DNA from 2 places in the Ensifer sp. YR511 genome. Region 1 is predicted to be linked to the other one. Evidence: riboswitches for the same ligand, from Rfam matches in the RefSeq annotation. Region 1 holds a riboswitch; the other holds the start of a gene.

Region 1 (5,826 bases):
CGCTTGCGGCCCGGCTGCTCGTCCTTGAAGGCAATCGCGCCGTTGCGCTTGGTGTCGATGTTCTTGAGGTCGACCGTGCCGGCAGAGAAATGCGTCTTCACCGTTCCTGTCTTGCCGTCGATGATGACGATGTGGTTGTTCTCCTGCAGCGTCAGCGCGATCTCGTCCTTGCCGTTGAAGGAAACGAATTCCGGCTCCGGGTCTTCACCGGCGATTTCGGCAAGACCGGTCAGCGTCACGCGCTTCAGCGAACCGCAATCGGCAACACCATCCTTCAAAGACAAGATGACGAGGTCGCCGGCCGGCATCTGCGGGATCTTGCCGTCGTTCAGCTCTTCATCGCGCTCGTTCTCGATGGCGATGGCCGCCAGCGTGCGGTCCTTGTTGACGGCGATCGAATCCGGCTGGCCGCCGAGATCGCAGGTCGCATCGACTTTCTTCGAGGCCAGATCGACGATCGCAAGAAGCCCCGAAGGCTTGACGTAGCTTTCGCGCGTGTTGACCGCGACGAGTGCCTTTGCACCGGCGATGGTGACCGAGGTCGGCTCGCCGTCAAAAGAGACCGTGCCGGCTGCCTTCGGCGCCTTGGCATCGGTGATGTCGATCAGGCCGACGCGCTTGCCGGGGCTGTCGGAATAGACAAGCGTGTTGCCGTCTTCGCTGGCCGTGATGATTTCGGCAGATGTCGGCGCCTTGCGCGCATCGCCTTCCGGCAGGTTATCGGCAACAGCAAAGGATGCAATGCGGTTGAAGACGGGCTCGGCCGCCGCAGGAAATGCTGCGGATGCAAGAAGAACGGCCGCAAGCGCGGTCACGCGCGAAGTGATGGTCATGAAATCCCCCATGTGCGAACACTGAAAACATGGGGGTTCTGCGCGATGCCGATGACAGCCGAATGACAACGCTTGGGTTTTACACCGTTCCGGTTGCAGGCGCGGCGCGCTCGCGCCGCATCTCGTTGCGCATGATGAACAGCGAGGCGCCAAGGATCAGCACTGCGCCGACCCAAAGATATCCTGTCGGCGCGTAACCGAAGACCAGCCAGCCCGCAAAGACGTTAAGCGGCAGCTTCAGATCGTCGAAGGGCTGCACGTAGGCAGCGTCGGCAACAGTATAGGCGAGCGTCAGCAGATATTGTGCGACTACGGTCAGTATCCCGGCGAGAAGCAGGAAGCCGAGTGCTGTCCCATCCGGCATGGTGAAGCCGGCCGAAAGCGCGATGGCGCCGTTGATCGGCGTCAGAAGCACAAGCAGCCATACGGTGATCGTTTCGGGGCGCTCGATACTTGTGAGGCTCTTGGTGATGAGCGACGAAGCGCCCCACAACAGCGCCGATAGGATCGGCAAAAGGGCGGCCCAGCTGAAGCTGTCCGACCACGGTTCGAGAATGATCATCGCCCCGGCGAAACCGACCGCGGTCGCGGCCCAACGCGCCGCGCCGACGCGTTCGCCGAGAAACAGGCGGGCGCCGAGGATGATGAAGAACGGCGAGGTCATGACCAGCGCGATCGCCTGCCAGATCGGCACGTGCGCCAGACCGGAGACCCAGGCCCCCACACCGAAGGCGGCCAACACCACGCGCGCGACGTGACGCCAGGGATAGTCGGTGCGCATGGCCGACAGCCCGACGCGTCGCAGAAACGGCAGTGAGAAGAGGAAGGCGAAGGCATATTGCCAGAACGCCATGGCGGTGGCTGGAAAACCGAGCTTCATCGTCAGCCATTGGGTGACGACATTGAGGCCGGCGAAAGCGATCCCGGCCAACACCATGAAGCCGGCTCCGGCCATGGCGCGCGAGGAGGAAAAGCCGAGGGAAGTCTGATTCATGTCATGCACCCTGAAAGCGGACCAAACACAAATCAGGACGCATGAGCGCACGGCACGACGCCGGGCATCCCTGCCCTTCGTGCCAGCGACCATTCTCTTTCATCCGGACTATGACCGTCGGCTCCGGAGTTGCACCGGATCTGCTGACCCTCTCCCCAAAAATCGAGGAAAGGCGCTCGCGGGCTTGGGCCACCTTCGCGCGTCTCCAAGACGCCGCGCTGTCATGCCCTTACCGCCGGTGGGGACTTTCACCCCGCCCTGAGAATGGGCAAGCCCTAGAGCAAATGACGGACACCCGCAAGGGCTGCCCCCAAAATGCGAAAGGGTCCGGCTTGCGCCGAACCCTCGAATACCTGGACTGCCGGCCTCGTGTCCGGCCGCCAAGCAAATCTCATCAGCCGTTGACGGCATCCTTCAGGCCCTTGCCGGCCGTGAACTTCGGCACGTTGCGTGCCGGGATGTCAACTTCCGCACCCGTGGACGGGTTACGGCCCTTCGAGGCTTCGCGGCGCGAAACCGAGAAGTTGCCGAAGCCGACCAGGCGAATGTCGCCGCCGTTCTTCAGCTCAGCCTGGATGGTCTCGAAAACTGCATCAACTGCAGAAGATGCGTCGGTCTTGGAAAGTCCGGCCTTCTCAGCAACGGCAGACACGAGCTCATTTTTGTTCATGTTTCCACCCCTTTCAGATTGGTTCGAAACGACTGTGTTTTAAGGCGCGGCGGCTTGCGCTTCGCCCGCGTCTTGCCTTTCCCAATTGCGCCTAATCCCTTGGAATGCAAGGCTTGCAGGGCGCTTTTACAACAAAAAAGACCGGCCAATGGCCGGTCTTCCCAATTTTTCTGCAAAATGAGCGCCGCGCGAGCCGGCTGCACCCATTTTCAAGCCCCCGTCAGTGGGCGACGGAGGAGCCTGCTTCGTCCTGCGAATCAACCGGTGCTACGGTTGCCGGCTCGTTTGCCGGGTCCCAATCGATCGGTTCCGGCATGCGCACCAGAGCGTGTTCGAGCACTTCGCCCACCCGCGAAACCGGGATGATTTCGAGCGCGTTCTTCACGTTGTCCGGGATCTCGGCGAGATCCTTGGCGTTCTCTTCCGGGATCAGCACCTTCTTGATGCCGCCCCGCAGCGCTGCCAGGAGCTTCTCTTTCAGACCGCCGATCGGCAGCACGCGGCCGCGCAGCGTGATCTCGCCTGTCATTGCAACATCCTTGGAGATCGGGATGCCGGTCATGATCGACACGATCGTGGTTGCCATGGCGACGCCGGCCGAAGGGCCATCCTTCGGCGTCGCACCTTCCGGTACGTGCACGTGGATGTCACGCTTGTCGAACAGCGGCGGTTCGATGCCGAAGTCGATTGCGCGCGAGCGGACATAAGAAGCCGCCGCGGAAATCGATTCCTTCATCACGTCGCGCAGGTTGCCGGTGACGGTCATGCGGCCCTTGCCGGGCATCATGACGCCTTCGATCGTCAGAAGCTCGCCGCCGACCTCAGTCCATGCGAGACCGGTGACAACACCGATCTGATCGTCACGTTCGGCTTCGCCGTGGCGGAAGCGCGGAACGCCCAGATAGTCGTTGATGTTGGCAGCGTTCACTTCGACCTTCTTGGCCTTGCCCTTGATGATCTCGGTCACGGCCTTGCGGGCGAGCTTCATCAACTCGCGTTCGAAGTTACGCACACCGGCTTCGCGGGTGTAGGTCTGGATGACCGCCATCAGCGCGCCGTCTGTGACCGAGAATTCCTTCGGCTGCAGCGCGTGGTCGCGGATCGCCTTCGGCAGCAGATGCCGCTTGGCGATTTCCAGCTTTTCCTCTTCCGTGTAGCCGGCGATGCGGATCACTTCCATGCGGTCCATCAACGGCGCCGGGATATTCAGCGTGTTGGCGGTGGTGATGAACATCACGTTGGACAGGTCGTATTCGACCTCCAGGTAGTGGTCCATGAAGGTCGAGTTCTGTTCCGGATCCAGCACCTCGAGCAGCGCCGACGACGGATCGCCGCGGAAGTCCTGGCCCATCTTGTCGATTTCGTCGAGCAGGAACAGCGGATTGGACCGCTTCGCCTTCTTCATCGACTGAACGACCTTGCCCGGCATCGAGCCGATATAGGTGCGGCGGTGGCCACGGATCTCGGCTTCGTCACGAACGCCGCCCAGCGCCATGCGCACATATTCGCGGCCGGTCGCCTTGGCGATCGACTTGGCGAGCGAGGTCTTGCCGACGCCCGGAGGGCCGACGAGGCACAGGATGGGGCCCTTGATCTTGGTCGAACGCGCCTGCACGGCGAGATACTCGACGATGCGCTCCTTGACCTTGTCGAGGCCGAAATGATCGACGTTGAGCACTTCCTCGGCATGGTTCAGGTCGGTCTTGATCTTCGACTTCTTGCCCCAGGGCAGGCCGAGCAGCCAATCCAGGTAGTTGCGAACGACGGTGGCTTCCGCCGACATCGGGCTCATCTGGCGCAGCTTCTTCAGCTCTGCATCAGCCTTTTCGCGCGCTTCCTTGGAAAGCTTGGTCTTGGCGATACGCTCTTCGAGCTCGGCCATCTCGTCGCGGCCGTCTTCGCCGTCGCCGAGTTCCTTCTGGATCGCCTTCATCTGTTCGTTGAGGTAGTACTCGCGCTGGGTCTTCTCCATCTGGCGCTTGACGCGCGAGCGGATGCGCTTTTCCACCTGCAGGACGGAGATCTCGCCTTCCATGAAGCCGAGCGCCTTTTCCAGGCGCATCTTCACGCTGGTGGTCTCCAGCATTTCCTGCTTTTCGACGATCTTGATCGACAGGTGCGAAGCAACCGTGTCGGCCAGCTTCGAATAGTCCTCGATCTGGCTGGCAACGCCGACGACCTCGGGAGAGATTTTCTTGTTGAGCTTTACGTAGCTTTCGAATTCGGAGACGACCGAGCGGCTGAGCGCCTCGATCTCGACCGGATCTTCCTCCGGCTCGCTCAGGCTATGCGCCGCAGCCTCATAGAATTCCTCGCGCGGCGTGTAGCCGTCGATTTTGGCGCGCGCGCGGCCCTCGACCAGTACCTTGACGGTGCCGTCGGGCAGCTTCAGCAGTTGCAGAACGTTGGCGATTGTGCCGACTTCGTAGATCGCGGACGGTTCCGGATCGTCGTCGGTGGCGTTGATCTGGGTGGCAAGCATGATCTGCTTGTCGGTGCCCATGACTTCCTCAAGCGCACGGATCGATTTTTCGCGGCCGACGAAAAGCGGCACGATCATATGCGGGAAGACTACGATGTCGCGGAGCGGCAGGACCGGGTAGGTCGCGCTTTCAGTCGCCGGTGACGTTTTGTTCGTCATGTCATTTCCTTTCCGTCCCGATTTCGGGCCCGTATCCGGGAGCCCTAAAGGCACTCCCGGCTGTCATATTTTCCACATGAAAGTGGAGTGCGACCGCGTCCATTTCAAGGCTCGACGCAGACATCCACAAACAGTGGCCGGGTCCTTCTGACTACGCATCAATGCTGTTGCGGACCTTGCGACGGACTACAAGCTCATGGACCGCAACCATTAAGGTCCTTCATTGAATCGTCACATCATTGCGTTGTTTGCGGCACTTTAGCAACAATCGAATTGTGAAATCTGCGCCCCGGCGCAGGTGTCTCAACAGCTAAGTGTGAACACATGAAGCAGACATGAAAAAGCCCGCACGAGGCGGGCTTCTCAAAGGATAATTCAGGACGCTCAGGCCGAAACGTTGGTCTTTTCGTCCGACCGTTCCGAGTAGATGTAGAGCGGCCGAGCAGCGCCCTTGACCACCTCGTCCGAGATGACCACTTCGCGCACGCCTTCGAGCGTCGGCAGCTCGAACATGGTGTCGAGCAGGATCTTCTCCATGATGGAGCGAAGGCCACGGGCACCGGTCTTGCGCACGATCGCCCGACGCGCGATCTCGCGAAGCGCGTCCTCGTGGAAGGTCAGTTCGACGTCTTCCATCTCGAACAGGCGCTGGTACTGCTTGATCAGAGCGTTCTTCGGTTCGGACAGG
Region 2 (5,826 bases), on a different contig from region 1:
ACGTTCAGTAAGCCTTTCCACAGACATGTCGCCCCGACCGGTTTTCCGGTCGGGGCGCATAGGTTATTCGTAAGAAATTCAAGTCCTTGGAGCGAGATCTGGGAGCCGTGCGCGGCTTCGTCGGTTTCCCGCTTCTTGCTTGCAACAATCGATAACGCCCGCGTGGAAAACGCGGCTTCAGGGGCGCGAACGGAATGTCATCTGCTAAACCCGACGCCAGCCCGCCGGCGCGTCGCCTACCGCTTCACTGGCTGGGCATTCTTCCCTTTGCCGCCTTCGTGACGCTGTTCCTGCTTTTGCCGACGATGAAGATCGTGGTCGGCGCGTTTCAGACGCCCGATGGCAGCTTCACGCTCGACAACATCCGCGGCCTGTTCACGCCCTCGATTCTGGCTGCCTACTGGATCTCCATCAAGATCAGCATCGCCTCGGCGCTTCTCGGCTGCCTGATCGGCTTTGCCATGGCGTCCGCCATCGTCTTCGGCGGCTTGCCGAAGGGGATCCGCGGACCGCTCCTGACCTTCTCCGGCGTCGCCTCCAACTTTGCCGGCGTACCGCTCGCCTTTGCCTTTCTCGCGACGCTTGGACCTGTCGGCATCGTCACCGTCTTCCTGCGCTCGAACTTCGGGCTCGACCTCCGGATGCTCGGCTTCAACCTGCTGTCCTTCTGGGGGCTGACGGTCACCTATCTGTTCTTCCAGATCCCGCTGATGATCCTGATCATCACGCCGGCACTCGACGGCCTGAAGCGCGAATGGCGCGAGGCCGCCGAGATCCTCGGCGCCACCGGCCTGCAATACTGGCGCATGGTCGCCTTCCCGATCCTGCTTCCGTCGCTGCTCGGCACGCTGGCGCTGCTTTTCGCCAATGCCTTCGGCGCCGTTGCGACCGCGATCGCACTCACCGGCTCGTCGCTCTCGATCGTGCCGATCCTGCTCTTTGCCCAGATCCGCGGCGACGTGCTCGGCAACCCGCATCTCGGTTACGCGCTCGCCTTCGGCATGATCGTCGTCACCGGTATCGCCAACGCGATCTACATCTGGCTGCGCAGCCGCAGCGAAAGGTGGCTGAAATGAAGAAGATCTGGGCCTGGGGAGCCCTCGTTTTCGGCCTCCTCTATTTCACCCTGCCGCTCATCGGCATGACCAACTTCTCCTTGAAGATGCGCCGCGGCGAATACTCCTTCGACGCTTACCAGAAGGTCTTCGCCGACCCGCGTTTCCAGGAGACCTTCACCTACTCGGTGCTGCAGGCCTTGTTCACCATCCTCTTCGGTGTTCTGCTCGTCGTGCCGACAGCCTACTGGGTCCGCCTCAAGCTGCCGCGGCTGCGCCCCGTCATCGAGTTCATCACGCTGCTGCCGCTGGTCATCCCAGCGATCGTCATCGTCTTCGGCTACATCCGGCTCTACAACACCTCGAGCTGGCTGCCGTTGACGGGCTCGCTCACCGGCACCAACATCCTCCTGATGTTCGGCTATGCGACGCTTGCGCTGCCCTACATGTACCGCGCGGTCGACACCGGCCTTCGCACCATCGACGTCGCCACCTTGACCGAGGCTGCCCAAAGCCTCGGCGCCGGATGGACGACGATCCTTGCCAAGATCATTCTGCCGAACGTGCTCGTCGCCGTGCTCTCGGGCGCCTTCCTGACCTTTGCCATCGTCATCGGCGAGTTCACCATGGCGGCCTTGCTCAACCGCCCGGCTTTCGGCCCCTACATGCAGCTCCTGGGCGCCAACCGCGCCTATGAACCGGCCGCACTCGCCGTCATTGCATTCGGCATCACCTGGGGCTGCCTCGGCCTCATCCAGCTCGTCTCGCGCTTTCAAAAAAGCGCGCCTCCTAAGGCCTGAGGACCGCACCCATGAGTTTCCTGTCACTCACCAGCATCAAGAAGTCCTTCGGCCCGGTTCACGTCGTGCACGATTTCAACATGGACATCGAAAAGGGCGAGTTCGTCTCGTTCCTCGGGCCATCGGGCTGCGGCAAGACCACGGTCCTGCGCATGATCGCCGGCTTCGAAAGCCCGACCAGCGGCAAGATCGTCATCAACGGCCGCGACCAGAACTCGCTGAAGCCCAACCAGCGCAACATCGGCATGGTGTTCCAGGCCTATGCGCTGTTTCCCAACATGAACGTGCATGACAACGTCGCCTTCGGCCTCAAGGTCGCAGGTACAGACAAGTCGGAGATCGACGCGAGGGTGAAGCAGATGCTCGGGCTGATCAAGCTCGAGCACCTGGCGGACCGCTTCCCCTACCAGCTCTCCGGCGGCCAGCAGCAGCGCGTTGCGCTTGCCCGCGCCATTGCGGTCAAGCCGCAGGTGCTGCTGCTCGACGAGCCGCTGTCGGCGCTCGACGCCAAGATCCGCGTGTCGCTGCGCGAGGAAATCCGGCAGATCCAGCAACAGCTCGGCATCACCACCGTGTTCGTGACCCATGACCAGGAAGAAGCGCTGTCGATCTCCGATCGCATCGTCGTCATGAATGCCGGCCGCGCCGACCAGATCGGCACCCCCTTCGAGATCTACAACACGCCGTCAACGCGTTTCGTCGCCTCCTTCGTCGGCACGCTCAGCATCATCGAAGGCAAGGTCGCGGACCCGGCCGCGGGTGCCGTCACGATCGGCAACCAGCAGATCGCGCTGAAGGATCCGATTGCCGGCATGAAGGGCGGCGACAGCATTTCGCTGGCGCTTCGTCCCGAAGCGGGCTCGATCGCCGAGGGCGCCACGGGCGACACGTCGCTTTCCGGCGAGGTCGTCTCGACGAGCTTCCTCGGCTCGGTCATCCGCACGCGCCTTCGCGTCGGCGGCGACGTCATCTCCTTCGACATGTTCAACAATCCGGGTGTGGCCCCGCCGGTTTCCGGCGACAATGTCACGCTGCGCTTTGCCGCCAAGGACCTCTTGGTCATCCGCGAGTAAGCGGATTGGAAGCCATCGGAACGATTTCTTCCGATGGCTCCAAACACTGGAAAAATCTGTCGTGATTTCTGGCATTTTCGTCGCACCGTGCGTTTGACCGCGCGCGGTCGCGCTATATAGTCGCGTTGTTCTCAGGGCGGGGTGAAATTCCCCACCGGCGGTAGCGGCCGAAAGGCCGAAGCCCGCGAGCGCCTCAGGGTTTCGCCCTGGGGGTCAGCAGATCCGGTCAGAATCCGGAGCCGACGGTCACAGTCCGGATGGAAGAGAGCAAGCAGCAACGTGGGTCCCCGCGACGGGACCTCGCGCGCATGCATGTTCGCCCGACGGGATCATTGGAAACGCCAAACCCTGAAAGGCTTGAGACCATGACCATTCTTTCCCACCCCGCCGCCAAGATCGCGATCGTTCGTGCCCGCTGGCATGCCGATATCGTCGACCGCTGCGTCGATGCCTTCGTCACGCAATGGACGAAGCTTGGCGGCTCGGCAGCCGACGTCGAGATCTTCGACGTGCCCGGCGCGCTCGAGATCCCGCTGCATGCGCAGACGCTGGCCAAGACCGGCCGCTATGCCGCGATCCTCGGCACCGCCTTCGTCGTCGACGGCGGCATCTACCGCCACGATTTCGTCGCCGGCACCGTGCTCGACGGCATGATGCGCGTGCAACTTGACACCAGTGTGCCGGTGCTTTCCGCCGTACTGACGCCGCACAATTTCCAGGAAAGCGAACCGCTGATCGCCTTCTTCCGCGAGCACTTCGTTACCAAGGGTACGGAGGCGGCCAACGCCTGCGCCCAGATCCTCGACGCCCGCGCCAAGCTGGCGCTCGTCAACGCCTGATCGGCGAGATGCGGTTGAGGTAGGCTCGCCCCTCATCCGCCCGGTGAAGGCTTGCCCCTCATCCGCCCGGTGAAGGCTTGCCCCTCATCCGCCCCGTGAAGGCTTGCCCCTCATCCGCCCGGTGAGGGGAATGCCCCTCATCCGGCCTGCCGGCCACCTTCTCCCCGCGGGCGGCGAGAAGGACACAAGCGGCACCCTTGTCGCGCAAACTCTCTCCCCGGGCTACCGAGAACGGCCTTCCACTCGGGTCCATCACAAACTCCGAGGCAGTTCTCGTTCCCTCTCCCCGCCTACGGGGAGAAGGCTAGCGTGAGGGGGCGGCGGCAGGGGCGAACAGCGCCAAACGCTGCGCTTGAATCAACCTCTGAACCACCTGAATCGGCTCACCAGCTTGAGCCGGCAACGCACTGTTTCGACTCGCAAAATCAATGCGCGGCCTCGTTCTTGCGCAGGCTGCGATCCAGTGCCGCCACGCGGTGCCGGTGCCCCGCCACCTCGTAGCCGACGATGGTGACGACGGGCGCGAGCATCAGGATGATCAGGCACTTGGCCATGTCGAGCCCGGCTATGGCCGCGACCACTGACGCGGCCAGCACCACTGCCGTGCCCGCGAGCAGCCAGAGATGCAACCGCTCCACCTGCTGCATAAGATAGGCGTACATCGCATAGAGCAGCCCGATGTAGCACGCGACGGGCACCGCAACGGTCAGCACCGTTGCGACCGAGCCGATATGCGCCTTGTGCTCGATGTAATAGGCCGCCACATGCAGGCCGGCGCCAGTCGCGACAATCGAGGCGAAGATCGGCATGTGGCCGTAGCCCCAGACGAAGGAGCGTTTTTGACGGTGCCGGTGCAGGATCTCGGCGCTCGGCAGCAGAAAATAGATCCACCACATGCCGAAGGTGAGCCCCGTACCGGCGAGGCAGACGAGCGCGACATCGAGGTTCCAGCCCTGCCCTTCGACCACGGCGGAGATTGAGGCGACCGTGCCGACCACCCCTTCCCCAAGCGCGATGATCGCGAGCAGCCCGTAGCGCTCGGCGATGTGATGGGCATGCCAGGGCGTTCCGCCGTAGCGCATCTCGGCGACATAGGGGCCGACCATCTCGATCGCCGTCAGCCCCACGACCATGACGAAGGTCACCAGCAGCGAGAAATCGAAGAAGATCAGAACGACCCAGCCGAGCTGGGCGAGGCTGATTGCTTTGACATAGGCCATGCAGGCATCCCGTCGTGCCGGGTTCTGCTGGCTGGCGCGCAGCCATTGGAAGAGCATTGCCACCCGCATGACGACATAGCCGAGCACCATGATGCCGTTGTCGAGATGCTCACCCTTGTCGATCGATTCGAACATCGGCGGCAGGCCGATCGCAAGGATCAGCACGCCGAGCATCTGCACCATGGTGACGATGCGGAATACCCAGTCGTCCGTGTCGTAGGCGGAGGCAAACCAGCTGAAATTGATCCAGGCCCAGCAGATGGAGAAGGTCGCAAGCGCGAAGCCGAAGAGGCCGGAAAAGAAGTGCCCTTCGGCCAGGAAATGAGCAAGCTGCGAAGCCGCCAGGCTAAAGGCGATGACGAAGGTCAGGTCGAACAAGAGTTCGAGCGTCGTCGCCGTCCTGTGATGTTCATGCGTGTCGCGACCGCTCATGCGCGCCACATGGTGGTGCGCGCTTTGATGCGGCTCGGTCGGGGTGGTTTCACTCATGCGGCTACGCCCTTCAATTGACGATCCGCAAGAATATTCAAATATTTGCAGAAGCTTCGTCAAGGCGAAGCGGGAGACCGGACATGAAAACGCCCGGCATCGCTGCCGGGCGCGTCGTCACGATGCCTGAGGGAGGATCAACGGCATCGCGAGATAAGGTAGGCCTTGAACCGGGAACCGGATGCAGACGGCAAGCCGCCCGCCCCTTTCCTCAACCGGCTCTTGCGGCATCCAGGCGATTGATCGCCTCGACATTGCCGGCCGAAGAGCCGTTCGGGTCGAACTCGGACGCGAGCCAGGTGTCGACGATCGACTTTGCAAGCTCCGGACCGATGACGCGGGCGCCCATG

What was found. Region 1 has a riboswitch for FMN ahead of BLU15_RS04935 (DMT family transporter). Riboswitches for the same ligand answer to the same signal wherever they lie in the genome.
Region 2: another riboswitch for FMN. It lies ahead of BLU15_RS03890 (6,7-dimethyl-8-ribityllumazine synthase); the one in region 1 lies ahead of BLU15_RS04935 (DMT family transporter).

Annotation. Positions count from the first base shown of each region.
Region 1 covers NZ_FNGR01000002.1:91,538-97,363, forward strand. The annotation lists gene BLU15_RS04930 (esterase-like activity of phytase family protein) at 1-845, opposite strand, end outside; gene BLU15_RS04935 (DMT family transporter) at 913-1,827, opposite strand; FMN riboswitch at 1,915-2,097, opposite strand; gene hupB (DNA-binding protein HupB) at 2,222-2,497, opposite strand; gene lon (endopeptidase La) at 2,718-5,138, opposite strand; gene clpX (ATP-dependent Clp protease ATP-binding subunit ClpX) at 5,523-5,826, opposite strand, start outside.
Region 2 covers NZ_FNGR01000001.1:778,598-784,423, forward strand. The annotation lists gene BLU15_RS03870 (ABC transporter substrate-binding protein) at 1-11, shown strand, start outside; gene BLU15_RS03875 (ABC transporter permease) at 195-1,076, shown strand; gene BLU15_RS03880 (ABC transporter permease) at 1,073-1,855, shown strand; gene BLU15_RS03885 (ABC transporter ATP-binding protein) at 1,867-2,928, shown strand; FMN riboswitch at 3,052-3,201, shown strand; gene BLU15_RS03890 (6,7-dimethyl-8-ribityllumazine synthase) at 3,294-3,767, shown strand; gene BLU15_RS03895 (low temperature requirement protein A) at 4,193-5,476, opposite strand; gene BLU15_RS03900 (D-erythrulose-4-phosphate isomerase) at 5,688-5,826, opposite strand, start outside.